DNA from 3 places in the Kitasatospora sp. P5_F3 genome. Region 3 is predicted to be linked to each of the others. Evidence: riboswitches for the same ligand, from Rfam matches in the RefSeq annotation. Region 3 holds a riboswitch; each other region holds the start of a gene.

Evidence for each region. A riboswitch is a leader RNA that binds a small molecule or an ion and turns the genes downstream of it on or off. The one in region 3 is predicted to bind cyclic di-AMP.
Region 1: linked by a shared signal. The riboswitch ahead of ACXJMZ_RS00905 (glycoside hydrolase family 16 protein) and the one ahead of ACXJMZ_RS18335 (M23 family metallopeptidase) in region 3 are both predicted to bind cyclic di-AMP.
Region 2: linked by a shared signal. The riboswitch ahead of ACXJMZ_RS24490 (NlpC/P60 family protein) and the one ahead of ACXJMZ_RS18335 (M23 family metallopeptidase) in region 3 are both predicted to bind cyclic di-AMP.

What each region holds. Positions count from the first base shown of each region.
Region 1 is NZ_JBFUMY010000001.1:218,160-222,796, reverse strand. Features, by position in the region: gene ACXJMZ_RS00910 (hypothetical protein) at 1-366, shown strand, start outside; gene ACXJMZ_RS00905 (glycoside hydrolase family 16 protein) at 374-1,435, opposite strand; cyclic di-AMP (ydaO/yuaA leader) riboswitch at 1,440-1,596, opposite strand; gene ACXJMZ_RS00900 (glycoside hydrolase family 16 protein) at 1,722-2,861, opposite strand; gene ACXJMZ_RS00895 (EF-hand domain-containing protein) at 3,242-3,805, opposite strand; gene ACXJMZ_RS00890 (aldehyde dehydrogenase family protein) at 3,875-4,637, opposite strand, start outside.
Region 2 is NZ_JBFUMY010000044.1:15,894-20,530, reverse strand. Features, by position in the region: gene ACXJMZ_RS24500 (hypothetical protein) at 1-200, opposite strand, end outside; gene ACXJMZ_RS24495 (NlpC/P60 family protein) at 263-1,327, opposite strand; gene ACXJMZ_RS24490 (NlpC/P60 family protein) at 1,552-2,640, opposite strand; cyclic di-AMP (ydaO/yuaA leader) riboswitch at 2,651-2,815, opposite strand; gene ACXJMZ_RS24485 (C40 family peptidase) at 3,182-4,210, opposite strand; gene ACXJMZ_RS24480 (NYN domain-containing protein) at 4,409-4,637, opposite strand, start outside.
Region 3 is NZ_JBFUMY010000029.1:24,759-29,395, reverse strand. Features, by position in the region: gene ACXJMZ_RS18360 (hypothetical protein) at 76-288, opposite strand; gene ACXJMZ_RS18355 (TetR/AcrR family transcriptional regulator) at 412-984, opposite strand; gene ACXJMZ_RS18350 (alpha/beta fold hydrolase) at 984-1,808, opposite strand; gene ACXJMZ_RS18345 (tautomerase family protein) at 1,898-2,095, shown strand; gene ACXJMZ_RS18340 (YiaA/YiaB family inner membrane protein) at 2,130-2,420, opposite strand; cyclic di-AMP (ydaO/yuaA leader) riboswitch at 2,636-2,799, shown strand; gene ACXJMZ_RS18335 (M23 family metallopeptidase) at 2,811-3,617, shown strand; gene ACXJMZ_RS18330 (hypothetical protein) at 3,660-4,544, opposite strand.

The sequences.
Region 1 (4,637 bases), on a different contig from region 3:
CACCTGCAGAACGCGGCCCAGGACGTGGCAGTCATCACCGAGGTGCGCTACCTGGTGACCTTCGCCGAGCCGACCGGGGGTCAGGCCGGATGGGTGGAGATGCAGCGGGCGGCCGAGCTGATTGCCGAGCGGGGAGCGGTCGTCGGGCACGACTTCCGGCTCTCGCTGATCGGCGCGGGGCGGCCGCTGCCCGCCCAGGGAAGGGCGATGCTGGGCTGGTTCACCGCCGAGGCGATGGCGGTGGTGGAGAGCGTCTGGATCCGGGTCAGGGTGACCGATCGGGTCGGTGACACCCATGAGCGGGTGATGGACCTGCTCGTGGGTGCGAACCGGGTACCGGTGCACCCTGACCCGGAGCTCTCCTGATCGGGGGTCAGGCGGTGGTCTTCCAGTAGCGGAGCGAGTCGATGCTGATGTCCGCGCTCGCACCCTGGGCCGGCTGGGTGCCGTCCAGGGCGGTCTCGGACTGCAGGACCCAGTGCATCGGGGTGTTCGGCACCCGGCTGGTGGAGTGGCCGATCACCTTGCCGTCCAGGGAGAAGGTCAGGCTGCCGGGCTGCCAGTCGATGGTGGAGGTGTGCCAGCCGCCGGCCATCGGGACGTTGGTCGAGTAGGCGTCCTGGTCGCCGCCGGAGGTGCCGCCCTGGCGGTGCATGAAGGCCGAGACGTTCCCGTTCAGGTCGCCCTCGGGGAAGTCGATCTCGCCGTCCCGGGGCCAGGTCTCGGAGTCCGGCCAGAGCAGCCAGGCGGTCTTGAAGCCGGCCGCCGAGGTGGTCTTCCAGGTCACCTCGAACTTCCCGTACAGCACGCCGCCGCCCGGGCCCACCGCGCCGGGGAGCTTGGGCACCGGCGCGGCCACGTGGGTGCCCGCGCTGTCCCGGTTGAGGTGCATGTTCAGTGCGCCGTTGGCGATCGAGAGAGTCTTGGCCGGGTCGTACGCGCCGTTCCTGCTGGTGTCCTGCCAGCCGCTCGGGTAGGCCCACCACTTGCTGTCGACCGCGCTCGGCAGGCCGGTGCAGTGGCTGTTCTGGATCGCGCCGCTGGAGCTGCAGCCGGTCCAGCTGCCGAGCGGGACGGACTGGCCGGTGAAGTCCTCGGACCAGGTGGGAGCCGGGCCCGTGGTCGGCGTCGCGGTGGGCGTCGGTGTCGGTGTCGGCGTCGGTGCGACGGTCGGGGCGGCCGTGGGGGTGGCCGTGGGGGTCGGCGTCGCGGTGGCGGTCGGCGTCGGCGTCGGTGTCGCGGTGGCGGTCGGGCTCGGGGCGACCGTCGGTGTCGGGGCCGGGGTCGGCGTAGGGCTGGGCTGCCAGCGCCAGTGGTTCTTGGTCTGCTGGGTCGAGCGCGGCGCGCTGCTGGCGACCTCGGCGTTGACGATCATGGGTATGGCGATCAGTCCGACGGTGGCGACCGCGCCTATCCGGGCATTTCGGGAAAGCATCGAGAGGTTCCCTCCACGACGCCTGCGAGGTGAGCTGTCGGGTTCGGGCCGTGGGTAGCCCGGCCGCCGGTACGGAAAGCGGCTTCACCCCGAGCCGTGCCACGAGGGCACGGCGACTTACCTGGGTCCCCCGCTCCTGTCCGATTCGGAGCTCGAACGACACCGCAGCCGGGCGGACAGGATTAGGCGTCCCGGCGGCGGGGCCCGCAACGACCGGCGGGCAACTCGTGCACAGTACCTGACAGGAATCCGACAGCAGGAGCCGCTGTTGCGTGCCTCACACCGGTCAGCCGGCCTTCCAGTACCGCACGGCGTCGACGGTGATCTCGGCCGTGGTGCCGCCGGCCGGGCCGGTGGCGGAGGTCTCGGACTGGAGCACCCAGTGCATGGGGGTGTCGGGAACCCCGGTGGTGGAGGTGCCGAGCAGGGTGCCGTCCAGGTAGAAGGAGAGCGAGTCCGGCTGCCAGTCGATCACGGTGGTGTGCCAGGCGCCGGCCATCGGGACGTCGGTCGGGTAGCCGTCCTGGTCGGTGTCGGAGGTGCTGCCCCTGCGGTGCATGAAGGCCGAGACGTTCCCGTTCAGGTCGCCCTCGGGGAAGTCGATCTCGCCGTCCCTGGACCAGAGCTCGGAGTCGGGCCAGAGCAGCCAGGCGAGCTTGAAGCCGGCCGCGTGGTCGGCCCGCCAGGTGATCTCGAAGCGGCCGTACCTGACGCCGCCGGCCGGGGAGGCGCCGGGCAGCTTGGGCGTCGGTGCCGCCACCCAGGTGCCGGTGTCGTCGCGGCTGAGCCGGATCGTCATCCGGCCGTCCGCGACCGAGAGCGTGCGGGCCGGGCTGTAGCTGCCGAGGCCGCTGGTGTCCGCCCAACCCTGGGGATAGGCCCACCAGTTGGCGTCCAGGGCGGCGGGCAGCCCGGTGCAGTGCCGGTCCCGGACGACGGGGGCGCCGACGCAGCCGTCCCAGCTGCCGAGCGGGACGGTCACCCCGTCGAAGCCGTCCGACCAGGTGGGCTCACCCGAGGCGGCGACCGTCAGGGTCTGCTCGGGCAGGTTGTGCCAGCCGCCTCCGGGGTCCTGCCAGAACCCGAACACCCGGTAGCTTCCGGCCGGCAACGCTCTGGCCTCGGTGGTGACCGTCAGGCCGCCGGAGCAGATCCGGACGTTGCGCGCACCGCCGGGGAAATCCAGGTTGGCCCCGCTCGCGCTGCGGACCGCCACGCCGACCCGCCGGGCCGGCACACAGACCCGCGAACGGACCGTCAGGGAGGCGGACCTGGCCAGCCCGGCGGTCATCGGAGGGGCGGTCAGCCGTACCTGTTCCACCACCGGTGGGGCGGCCGCGGCCACCCCGGAGAACGGCAGGGTCAGCAGTGCGGCCGCGACCGCCGAGGCAGCTCGGCGGCCGGTCGGCAACTCGATCTGGGGCATGCCCAGGAAGCTAACCCCGCGCCCCCGCCCGGGCCGGTCGGCACTCCGGGGAGAACCGAAAGAGGTCGTCGGGATGGTCTCGATGGAGCAGCGCCCGGACCCAGACCGACCGGCAATTGGGGGGCGGCGTCGCCCGCCACCTGTCGCACCTCGGGATCGTTCAGCACCTCGGCCGGCCCCGAGCTGCCCCAGCCGTGCACCACCAGCTCGGTGACGCCGCGCCCGTCCACGTCGGTCGGGTAGTCGTAGTCGCCCGCGTGATCCACCGTCAGCACCCCCGCCCCGGCCCCACTGTGGTGATCGAACTGTCGGGCAGCGAAGGGGAGTTGTCAACAGAATTGGCCGAGCCGCCCGGGCGGGGGCGGCCCGGCCCAGGGGGGTCAGATCAGCGGGCCGTACAGCTGGTTGCCCGGGGCGTCGGCGGAGCGGCCGGTGTAGTACTCGCGCATCGCGGCCAGCAGCTCGGTCACGCTCAGTGCGCCGCTGCCGTCGGTGTCCAGGGCCTGGAAGGCGGCCTGGCTCTCGGCGGGCTTGACGCCGAAGGTCTTCTGCCAGTCGTAGAACTCCTGGGCGCTCACCTCGCCGTCGCCGTCGGTGTCGAGCAGCGTGCAGATCGCCTCGGTGAGCGGGCGGAAGGTGGCGTCGAAGCCGGCGGCCGAGGCGATGAAGGCGCCCTTCATCCCGGCCCGGTACTCCGCCAGGCTGAGCCGGGAGTCACCGTCGGTGTCGGCGGCGGCGTACAGCGCGTCCCAGAACTCGGTCATGCCCAGCATCAGCCGGGTGCCCCGGGGTGAGGTGGGCTGCTCGCCGAACTGGGCCAGCAGCCGGGCGCCGAGGGTGAGCAGGTCGTCGTGGTCGACCGAGCCCCGGCCTTCCTTGTCGATGTGCCCGAAGCACCGGTCGATCTTCTGGTCGAGCAGGCTGTCTTCGCTGATGACGGACATCGCAGTCTCTTTCCGTGGAGGCGTACTTGATCCCCGGACCGACCATGGGCGGTGATCCGGAAGCAGGGTCTATGGGGCGGTGGCCGCCGTGAGATGGTCGAAGAGTTCCGGGCCGGCAGAGCCGGGAGCGATGCTGACGCCCTGCAGCCTGGTGGTGCGCAGGTAGGCGAGATTGCCCTCGCCGAAGGCGCCGCCGGTGAGGCCGGTGCCACCGACCATGGGCAGCACCGGCAGGGTGCCGATGTGGCTGTCGTTCACCTTCAACAGGCCGCCGTTGCTGACCTCTTCGGTGAAGCGCTCGATCACCCGGGGGTCGTTGGCCCAGAAGGAGTTGCGCAGTCCGTACCGGTTGCCGTTGACGAAGGCGATCAGCTGGTCCAGCAGCTCCTCGTCCGGGGCGTCGTCGGGGACGACCACGCACATCAGCGGGAAGAAGGTCTCCTCCCGGACGGCCCGCATCCCGGCCGCCGCCCGCAGGCCGTGGGCCCGCAGCAGCACCGGACGGACGAACGGGCCACGGGCGCTCGGCGCGTCGTCGACGTCCACCAGCTCGCCGCCGCACAGTAGTTCGGCTCCCTGCTCGACCGCGTCGGCCAGCACCTCCAGGCACTGGGCCCGCTTGACCACCGGGCTGAGCAGCACCTCGGGGTCACCCGGCGGGCCGATCCGCAGCGCGGCGACCCGGCGGTGCAGCAGCTCGGTGAACTCCTCGGCCACCGCCGGGTGGACCAGGGCGAACTTGGGGGAGAGGCAGAGCTGGCCGGAGGCGTGGTAACGCTCGGCGGCCGCTTGGGCGGCCTGTGGGAGATCGGCGTCCCGCCAGACCACCAGC
Region 2 (4,637 bases), on a different contig from region 3:
AGCGCGCTCCGGTCCAGCCGGAGCAGGGCCGTGGCCCGGTCGGCGAGCAGCGCCTCGATCCGGGGCCGGACCGGGACCGCCTCGGCACCGGCCGAGGTGGCCGGGGCCACAAGGGGCACTGCCACCGGCCGGGCCGACGGCGGCGAGAGCTGCACCAGACCGGCCGCCGCGAGCAGCAGCGCGGCCCGGCGCGACAGCACGGCACCGCCGGCCCGCGCCCCGGCCTCCGGGGTCGGGTCGGCGGCCGACGGCCGGGCACCGCTCAGACCCGCACCACCCCGGAGACGGGCATCGCGCTGACGCTCTCGTAGCGGACCCGCGCGCCCGGGTACGGCGCGTGCACCACCACACCGCCGCCGGCGTACATCCCGACGTGGTGCATGTCCCTGTAGAAGATCACCAGGTCTCCCGGCCGGGCCTCGGCAAGGCTGATCCGCTGCCCCGCGCCGGCCTGCTGCTGCGAGGTGCGCGGCAGGGTCACTCCGGCCTGCCGCCAGGCCCAGTACATCAGACCGGAGCAGTCGAACGTACGGGGCCCGGTCGAGCCGTAGACGTACGGCGAGCCGATCTTGCCGCTGGCGGCCGCCAGCGCTGCGGCGGCCCGGTCGGAGGCGGCGGGCAGGTTACCGAGGTCGAGCCGCTCGGCCCCCCGGGCGGCCCGCTTGGCGGCGTCCCTGGCGTCGTCGTCGACCATCCTGGCCCGCTCCCCCGCACCCAGCGAGTTCAGCAGCCGCTGGGCCTTGGCCAGCCTCTGCTTGACCTCCTGCTTGCTCTCGTTCAGGGTGCGCCGGACGGACTCCAGCTCGGCCAGCTTGGCCGTGGTCTCGGCCCGCCGCTGGTCGAGCCGCCGCTGACTGTCGATCACCTGGCGCAGGGTGTCGTTCTGCCGCTCCGCCGACTGGTCCAGGGTGCGGGCCCGGTACAGGTAGCCGGCCGGATCGGAGTCCAGCATCAGCTGGACCGCCGGGTCGATGCCGCCCGCCCGGTACTGGGCGGCAGCCACCGAGCCGAGCCCGGAACGCAGTCTGTTCAGCTCGTCCTGGCCGGCCGCCACCTGGTTCTGCAGCGAGCCGGTGTCGGCCTGCAGTTGACGCTGCTGCTCCAGGGCCGCGTTGAACTTCTCCGAGGCCTGCTCGGCCTCCTCGTAGAGCTGGTCGACCTGGGCCTTGACGTCCTTACGGGTCGGCGGCTCGGCCGGGGTGCCGGGAGCGGCCCCGGCGGCACCGGCCGCGGCCATTCCGAGCACCGTGGTGGCCGCGGCGGTGAACACCAGCGCCCGGGTGAACCGGCGGGCACCTGGCAGGGGAGAACGACTGTACGTCGACATACCGGCGGCGGCTCCGTTCCTGCGCCGGGCCACCGCCGCCGCCCCGGTCGGGCGGCTGTCCTTGCGAAGGTCCGGGGGCAGACGTTAGCGAGTCGCAGCGATCTAGTCCAAACCCCTACAGTGCCGAATATTTGACCACCAATCGGACATCTGCTCGGCCCCCCGGAAACGCCGCAGGCCCGGCACGGGGCCGGGCCTGCGGGTGGGGCCTGTCTGACGGGGGGTCAGACCCGGACGATGCGGGTGATCGGCATCACCGTGGCGGACTCGTGCCGGACCAGGGTGCCGGTGCGCGGCGCGTGCACGATCTGACCGTTGCCCACGTAGAGGCCGACGTGGCCACCCCCGCGGTAGATGATCAGGTCACCCGGCTTGGCGTCGGCGATGTTGGTGCCGATGTTCTGGCCGGCGCCCATCTGCGACTCCGACGTGCGCGGCAGCGAGATCCCGGCCTTGTTGAAGGACCAGACCATCAGGCCGGAGCAGTCGAAGCTGTTCGGGCCGACGGAACCGTAGCCGTACGGCTTGCCGATCTGCGCCTCGGCGGCGGCGATCACGATGGCGGCGTAGGAGCCGGCCGGCAGACCACTCAGGTCGGTCCGGGTCTCCGAGCGGGAGGCCCGGGCGGAGTCGTCCGTCTTGGGGGCGGCGGCGGCAGCCTTGGCGGCCGAGTCGGCGGCGGCCTTGGCCTCGGCGGCCCGCAGCTCGTCCTGCTCCTTCTTGCTGAGCGTGTCGAGCAGGGCCTGCGCGGAGGCCAGCTTCGCCTGGATCTCGTCCTTGCCCGCCTTGAGCTCCTGGGTGGTCCGCTCCAGGTCGGCGAGCTTGTTCTGGGCCTCGGACTTCTGCTGGTCGAGCTTGGTCTGCTCGCCCTTCAGCGTCTTGAGGGTGTCGGCCTGCGAGGTACCGAGCTGGCTCAGCGAGTCGGCCTGGCCGAGGAAGGCGTCCGGGCTGCTGGAGAGCATCAGCTGGACGGTCGGCGATATCCCGCCGGTCCGGTACTGCTCGGCAGCGATCTCACCCAGGGTGCCCTGAAGGGTGGTCACCTGGGCCTGCTGCCGGGCCACCTCGTCCTGGAGGCCGGCGACCTGCTTCTGCAGGGTCTGCTGCTTCTCCGTGGCCGCGTTGAACTTCTCGGTCGCGTCCTCGGCCTGCTCGTGCAGCTGGTCGACCTGGGACTTGACCTCGTCCTTGGTGGGAGTCGGGTCGGCATGCGCACCGGTCTGGGCGGACAGTGCCACTGCAGCAGCAGCGGCCGCCGTGATGATCGAGACGCGGGTGCGGCTGGCAGGCTTGGGACGACGATGGGACGCCACGAAGGCCGGCTCCTTCTTCCTACGTCCGCCTACCGGGTGAGCTGACGGGTTCGGGCTGGAAGAGATGCCCTACGACGCCTCACCGCCGAGCCGTCTTGCGACGGTCCGTCAGCCTGGCGCCGATTCACCCCGAGGAACGTGGTTCCCCGGCTCCGATCGACAGCGCCCTCGCTGGGGCTTCCCCGTAAGGCAGTTGGACTGCCTCGCTGTGTCTCGGACTCGGCGGTAACCCCCGCCGCCACCCAGGCTGGGTGATCGACTGTGCGGTGGTTCGAGAAGGACCCTAGTAACCCAACCGTGATCGGTTCAAATCCTTGTAGGAAAAAAGTCGGAATGAAGTCGTGATTCTTTGGTGATTACGACCGAGCGTGATCGAAAATGTACGCTGCGCCGATGAATTCTCAGGATGTGGTCACAGCGAGGCCCGCCAAAGGTGTCCCAGATCACAGGGAGGTTTTGGCGGGCCCGCGCGTGTCACAAGGCGTCAGTTGTGAGCCTTGATGGGGAGATGTCCGTTATGCCGTATCAGGCTGACGGTGGATCAGACCCGACGGATGGTCTTGATCGTCATCGCGTCGGCCTTCATCACCTTCACCACGTCACCGGTGTGCGGCGCGTGCACCACCAGGCCGTTGCCGATGTACATCCCGACGTGGTGCGCGTCGGAGTGGTAGATCACCAGGTCGCCCGGCTGCGCGTTGGCGATGTTGGTGCCGACGTTGGTGCCGACCGAGGCCTGCTCCTGCGAGGTGCGCGGCAGCGAGACGCCGGCCTGCGCGTACGCCCAGACCATCAGGCCGGAGCAGTCGAAGGAGTTCGGTCCGGTGGCGCCCCAGACGTACGGCTTGCCCTGCTTGCCCATCGCGGCGCCGACCGCCACGCCCGCGTAGCCGGCTGCGCGCGGCAGCGAGCCGACGTCGATCCGCTCGGCGCCGCGCGAGGAGCGCTCGCCCTGGATCGCCGCCCGGTCGGCCGCGCTCAGCGAGTTGAGCAACTGCTGGGCCTCGGCGAGCTTCTTCTGGACCTCGGCCTTGGCGTCGTTCAGGACCTTGGTGTTGCGGTCCAGCTCGGCCAGCGTCTCCGCGGCCTCGACCTTCTGCTGGTCGAGGCGGCGCTGCTGGTCCTGGAGCGACTTCAGGGTCTGCGTCTGGGTCTGGTTCACCTGGTCGACGCTGGACGCCTTGGTCAGGTAGTTCTCCGGGTCGGAGGAGAGCATCAACGCGACCGAGGGATCCACCCCACCGTCGCGGTACTCCTGCGCCGCCACCGCCGCCAGGCCACCCTGAAGCTGCGTCATCTGCTCCTGCCCACGAGCCACCTGGTCCTGCAGCTGGTCGGCCTGCTTGCGCAGCTGCTCGGTCCGCTCCTTGGCGCCGTTGAAGCGCTCGGCAGCCTGCTCCTGCTCGTTGAAGAGCTGGTCGACCTGGACCTTGACCTCGTCCTTGCTCGGCTTGGCCGGCGCCGCATACGCACCCGCCTGCGCCGAGAGCGCGACCGCGGTCGCTGCGGCAGCGGTCAGCACGGACACCCGTGCACGGCTCGCCTGCTTGGGACGACGGTGGGAAGCCAAAGGAAGAGCTCCTTCATCACTCCTGGACCCGATCTCACCCGTTCGGGTGCATGTCCAGAATATAGGTTTGACGCCAGACCCTAGTGAAGTTGTCACGGGTGCGCCACTCCCCTACCGCCACGAACTTCCGTCCGCAGACCGGAATTCACCGGACCGACACAAGCCGGTCACCCTGCCCTGACCAGCCGTCAGCCACATTCACGGCCTGGCCAGCCGCTTCAGCAGGAGCAGCGAGGCCACCGGGCGCGCGCCGGCCTTCTTCACGCCGTCGGCGACCTCCTTGTCGGTGGAGACCACCACCACCGCACGCCCCTGGGGCTCGGCCCTGACCAGCCGCCGGATCAGCTCGTCCGCGGTCTCGCCGGTCCGGCTGAACCGGACCCGGACCCCGCGCGGCGGTGCCAGGATAACCGGCACGTCCAGGTCC
Region 3 (4,637 bases):
CCGGGGCTGACCTTCCGTCAGCTCAATCTAGCGTCAGATGTGCGTTTCAGGCCTTCTGTCGGCGGCCGATCGGCCTCACTGGCCGTCGCACTCGCCGTACGACTGCTGGGCTCCGGCGGTGACCGGCCGCAGCGAGCGGGCGCCGAGGATGATCTCCAGGAACCGACGGGCAGTGCCACGCTCCGGGGTGGTGGCGGCCGGGGTGGCGAGCGGGCTGCGCTGCCTGGGGATGTGCTGTTCAGGGATGGGGGCGGTGGCGGGACGGGCCGTCCGTGCGGTCTGCGTCATCTGCCCACATCCTTTGTGCTGGTGACAGGCGGGGATGCCTGCACACTGCCAGTGTCGGCCGGGCTCGGCGACGGAATGGTCTCGAAAACCACCCGAACGGATACCGTTCCGACGAACCGATGTTTATCCCGCTTCCGGCCAGGCCCGCAAGCCCTCGACCAGCACCCGGATCAGCCGCTGCCGAGTCACCGTCAGATCCGCCGCCAGCCGGAACGCCCCGCCCGCCGACAGCGAGGCGAAACCGTGCGCCGTCGAACGGACCGTGCGGGCGGCGTGCACCGACTCCTCGCCGGTCAGGCCGTAGCCGTTCAGCACCGCGATGATCACCCCGACCAACCGGGCGGCGGCCCGGGTCAGATCCGGGTCCGGATCGGGCGCCTGCGGCAGCGCCGCGTACCGGCGCGGGTGCTGCTCGGCGTAGTCCAGGTAGGCGTTCAGCAGTGCGGTCATCGCCTCGTCCCGGCTGCGTCCGAGCACCGACTCGGCCAGCCGCTCGGCCAGCTCCTCGGTGACCCGGACGGCGATCAGCCGGCGCAGTTCGGTCAGACCACCGGTGACGTGCTTGTAGAGCGAGGGGGTGGCGACACCCGCCCGGCCGGCCACGGCGGCCAGCGTGAGGCCCTCGGGCCCCTGGGCGTCGATCAGCTCCAGGGCGTGATCGACCACGGCGGCGGGGGAGAGTCCGGCCCTCGGCATCAGGCGACCTCGTGCAGGAAGGGGAGCAGGGCGTCGGCGGTGGCCTGCGGGAACTCCGCCATCGGGTAGTGCCCGGCACCGTCGATCATCACCTTACGGGCCTTCAGCGCCGCCGCCTGGCGGTCGGCCACCACGGCCGGGTCGGGGAAGTCCGGGTCCTGACCGCCCATCACGACCAGGGCGGGGCGGCTCACCCCGGCGGTCCAGCCGACCGGCGCGGAGTCACCGGTGACGTGCCCACGGGTGGCGACCTTGCGGCCGGGGGTGCGCAGGGCGGCGACGGCGGCGGCCCGGTACTCCGCGAGGTCGGCGGGCCCGCCGGTCGGGTACGCCTTCTTGAGGTAGGCGCCCCAGGCGGCGGGGAACCACACCACCAGGGTGCCGAGCGTCTTGACCAGGGCGCGCTGGAAGGCGTTCGGCGGCAGGTTCTCGATGAAGGCGTCGATCAGGGCGATGCCGGCCACCCGCTCGGGGGCGAGCGTGGCGACCTTCACGACGGTGGCGCCGGTGTAGGAGTTGCCGACCAGGGCGGCCCGCTCGATGCCCAGGTGGTCGAGCAGGGCGAGGGTGTCCTCGGCGATCGCGGCGGGTGAGTAGTCGGTCCAGGCGATCGAGGACTCGCCGAAGCCGCGCACGTCCAGGGTGATCACCCGGTGGCCGGCGGCGGTGAGCAGCGGGCGCAGGTGCCGGTACACCGTGCGGGAGTCGAGCATGCCGGGGAGCAGGACGACCGGGAGGCCGGTCTCGGTGGCGGTGTCGTCGTAGGCCAGTCGGCCGCCGGGGACATCCAGGTACTGGGTGGTGAGGTTCTTCGTCATAGCCATAAAGCTAAGGCTAATAGCCATAGCCGTCAAGAGGGAGGCGTTGGGATAGCGTGCGGGTGATCGCACCGCACCGAACCTGAGGGGTCGTCATGCCGTTCATCAACGTCAAGCAGCTGGCCGGTCGGACCGTGGAGCAGCGGGCCGAGATCGCCCGCGAGCTCACCGAGACGTACGTCCGGATCACCGGGGTGAGCCCGGCGGCGGTCACCGTGGTGATCGAGGAGATCCCGCTGGAGAACTGGGCGGCGGGCGGGGAGACCTACGCCGCCAAGCGGGCGAACGGCTGACCGGGGGCGGAGATGGGGGCGGGCTGACCGCCGCTCAGATCCCCTCCACCCGGAACGGGTCGTGCTCGGCGAGCAGCTTCTCCAGCCTGGCCTGGTCGACCCGGCTGGAGATCTCGCCGACTTCCTGGCGGTCGCGGATCACCTTGGCGAGCGTGAACGCCGCGGTGATCTCGTAGAGCAGGCCGACCGCCAGGAAGCCGCGCATCCAGGGGTTGACCGGCAGGTAGGCGATCCCGATCACCAGGGCCGAGCTGGCCAGGGCGAAGGACAGGACCGCCTGCAGGTAGTAGGCGTTGGTGGTCCGCGGCTGCATCGAAGGGCTCATGTCCTGAGGGTCTCCAACTCCCTTGTCGCGCACCTGAGTACGGATACTCAACCTCCGGTAGCGCACCGTCACCGAGTGAAAGAGCAAAAGCCGCATTCCGGTCACGGGTCGTCAGAAGAGATGGACTGCACCTCTCTAGCCGCTTGGAATCACGGGCTCCTAGGATTAACGTTTGATAACGCAGCGCGGTCGGCAACGCCGTACCAGAACGGCACCGTGCGCCGTCGCCTAATCCTCAGGACCCGCCGTCACCGGTGGGTCCGGGAGCCGGGGAACCACCGTTCCTTGGGGTGAATCGGCCGGGCCCCAAACCCGGTCGTAGGAGACCTTCCTGCTCCGAACCCGTCAGCTAACCCGGTAGGCGAGAAGGAAGGAAAGGAGCGCGCCTCCGTGGCGTCGACGCACTCCCAGGCACACCCTCGTACCGACTCCGGCAACCAGCTGCTGCTGGACCACCCGGATGCCGCCAGGCACCGGATGCCCCGTCAGCCCCGCTCCGGCGGCCCGCTGATCGGCGTCACCGCGATGACCGCCGCCCTCGGCGCGACCGCCTTCGCTGCCGCCACCCCGGCCGCCGCGGCCCCGCAGCCGCCCGCCGTGGCAGCCGCCGACTCCGCCGACCAGGCCGGGCAGCAGCACCTGCTCTCCGCCGACCCCGGTCTCGCCCTCGCCGCCCGGATCCAGCTCCAGGCCGACGGGCAGCGCACCGCCGCCGACGAGTCCGCCCGGCTGGCCGCCGCCCAGGAGGCGGAGGCCAAGCGGGCCGCCCAGGAGGCCGAGGCCAATCGCGCCGAGCAGCGCAGCGCGTTCGCGGCGCCGACCACCAACTACGAGCTGACCGCCCACTACGGCCAGTCCGGCTCGTACTGGTCGCACCTGCACACCGGCCTGGACTTCGCGGCCGCCACCGGCACCCCGGTCACCGCGGTCGGGGCGGGCACCGTCACCTCGGCCGGCTGGTCCGGGGCGTACGGCTACCGGGTGATCGAGACCCTGACCGACGGCACCGAGATCTGGTACTGCCACCTGTCCTCGATCGCCACCGCCTCGGGCGAGGTCGCCCCCGGCACCGTGCTCGGCAAGGTCGGGGCCACCGGCAACGTCACCGGACCGCACCTGCACCTCGAGGTCCGCCCGGACGGCGCCGCCCCGGTCGACCCGCTGGACTGGCTGCGCGAGCGCGGCATCAACCCCTGACACACCGTCGGAACGGGCCCGCCGACGGTGGGCCCGTTCCGGTCAGTCGGTCGCTTCGGCTTCCCCGGATCGCTCCGCCTGCTCGGCGAGGTACGCCTCGATCTCCTCGGTGCCAGGCTCCGGGGCCAGGTCCGGGTACTCGTGCACCAGCAGGGCGGGCAGCCCCGGGACGGTCCACTCACCCAGCAGCCCGAGCGCCTCCTCGACCACCGCGGCCTCGAAGCCGTCGAAGTCGCCGGAGAGCTCGTCCGGCATCGGCAGGCCGAGCGCGTTCAGCCCGGCCAGGTTGCGGTAGCTGCGCTGCATCAGCCGGTTCTCCAGCAGCAGCCGGGCGCCGTCGGTGGCCATCCCGATCGAGATCAGCCTGGTCCGGCCCCAGCCGCCGTCGGCGTCGATCTCGTCCAGCTCGGTCAGCGCGCCGAACGCCTCGGCCCGCTGCTCCGCCGTCAGCTCGCGGAAGCCGTCCAGCCAGGCCCGGACCGCCGCCAGGTCGGAGGTGTCCACCCCGGCCGCCCGGAGCAGCAGCGTGTACAGCCGGGGCCAGGTGACCAGGTGCGGCTGCCGGAGCAGCCCGCAGAGCAGCTCGCCCTGCCACTCCACCTCGGCGTGCAGCCGCTCGTGCCGCTTGGCGTTCAGCCGCTTGGCGGCCCGCTGATGGTCGATCAGCAGCCCCACCGCCCGCCCGTACGCGCCCGGGTCGGAGGCCGGCTGCACGTACATGTAGATCCGCTCGTACAGCAGCTGCTCCACCACCGGCGAGCTCAGCTCCGGGTAGCCGTCGTGCATCCGGCCGTCGCCCAGCTCCAGCAGGGCCAGCACCGTTCGGACCGCCTCCACCGGGACGGGGTCGAGACCCTGGTCGGCCGCCCACCTGAGCAGGTCGTCGGCACGGGTACGCGGGCTGAGCCGGAGGTCGTCGTCGTTCACCCCCGTACGGTATCCGGTGCCCGGGCCGGGGGCCGTTCGCCCCGGACAGGGGTGGGGTTCTCCCTACCCCCGGTCCGCCGGTGGACCTCATGT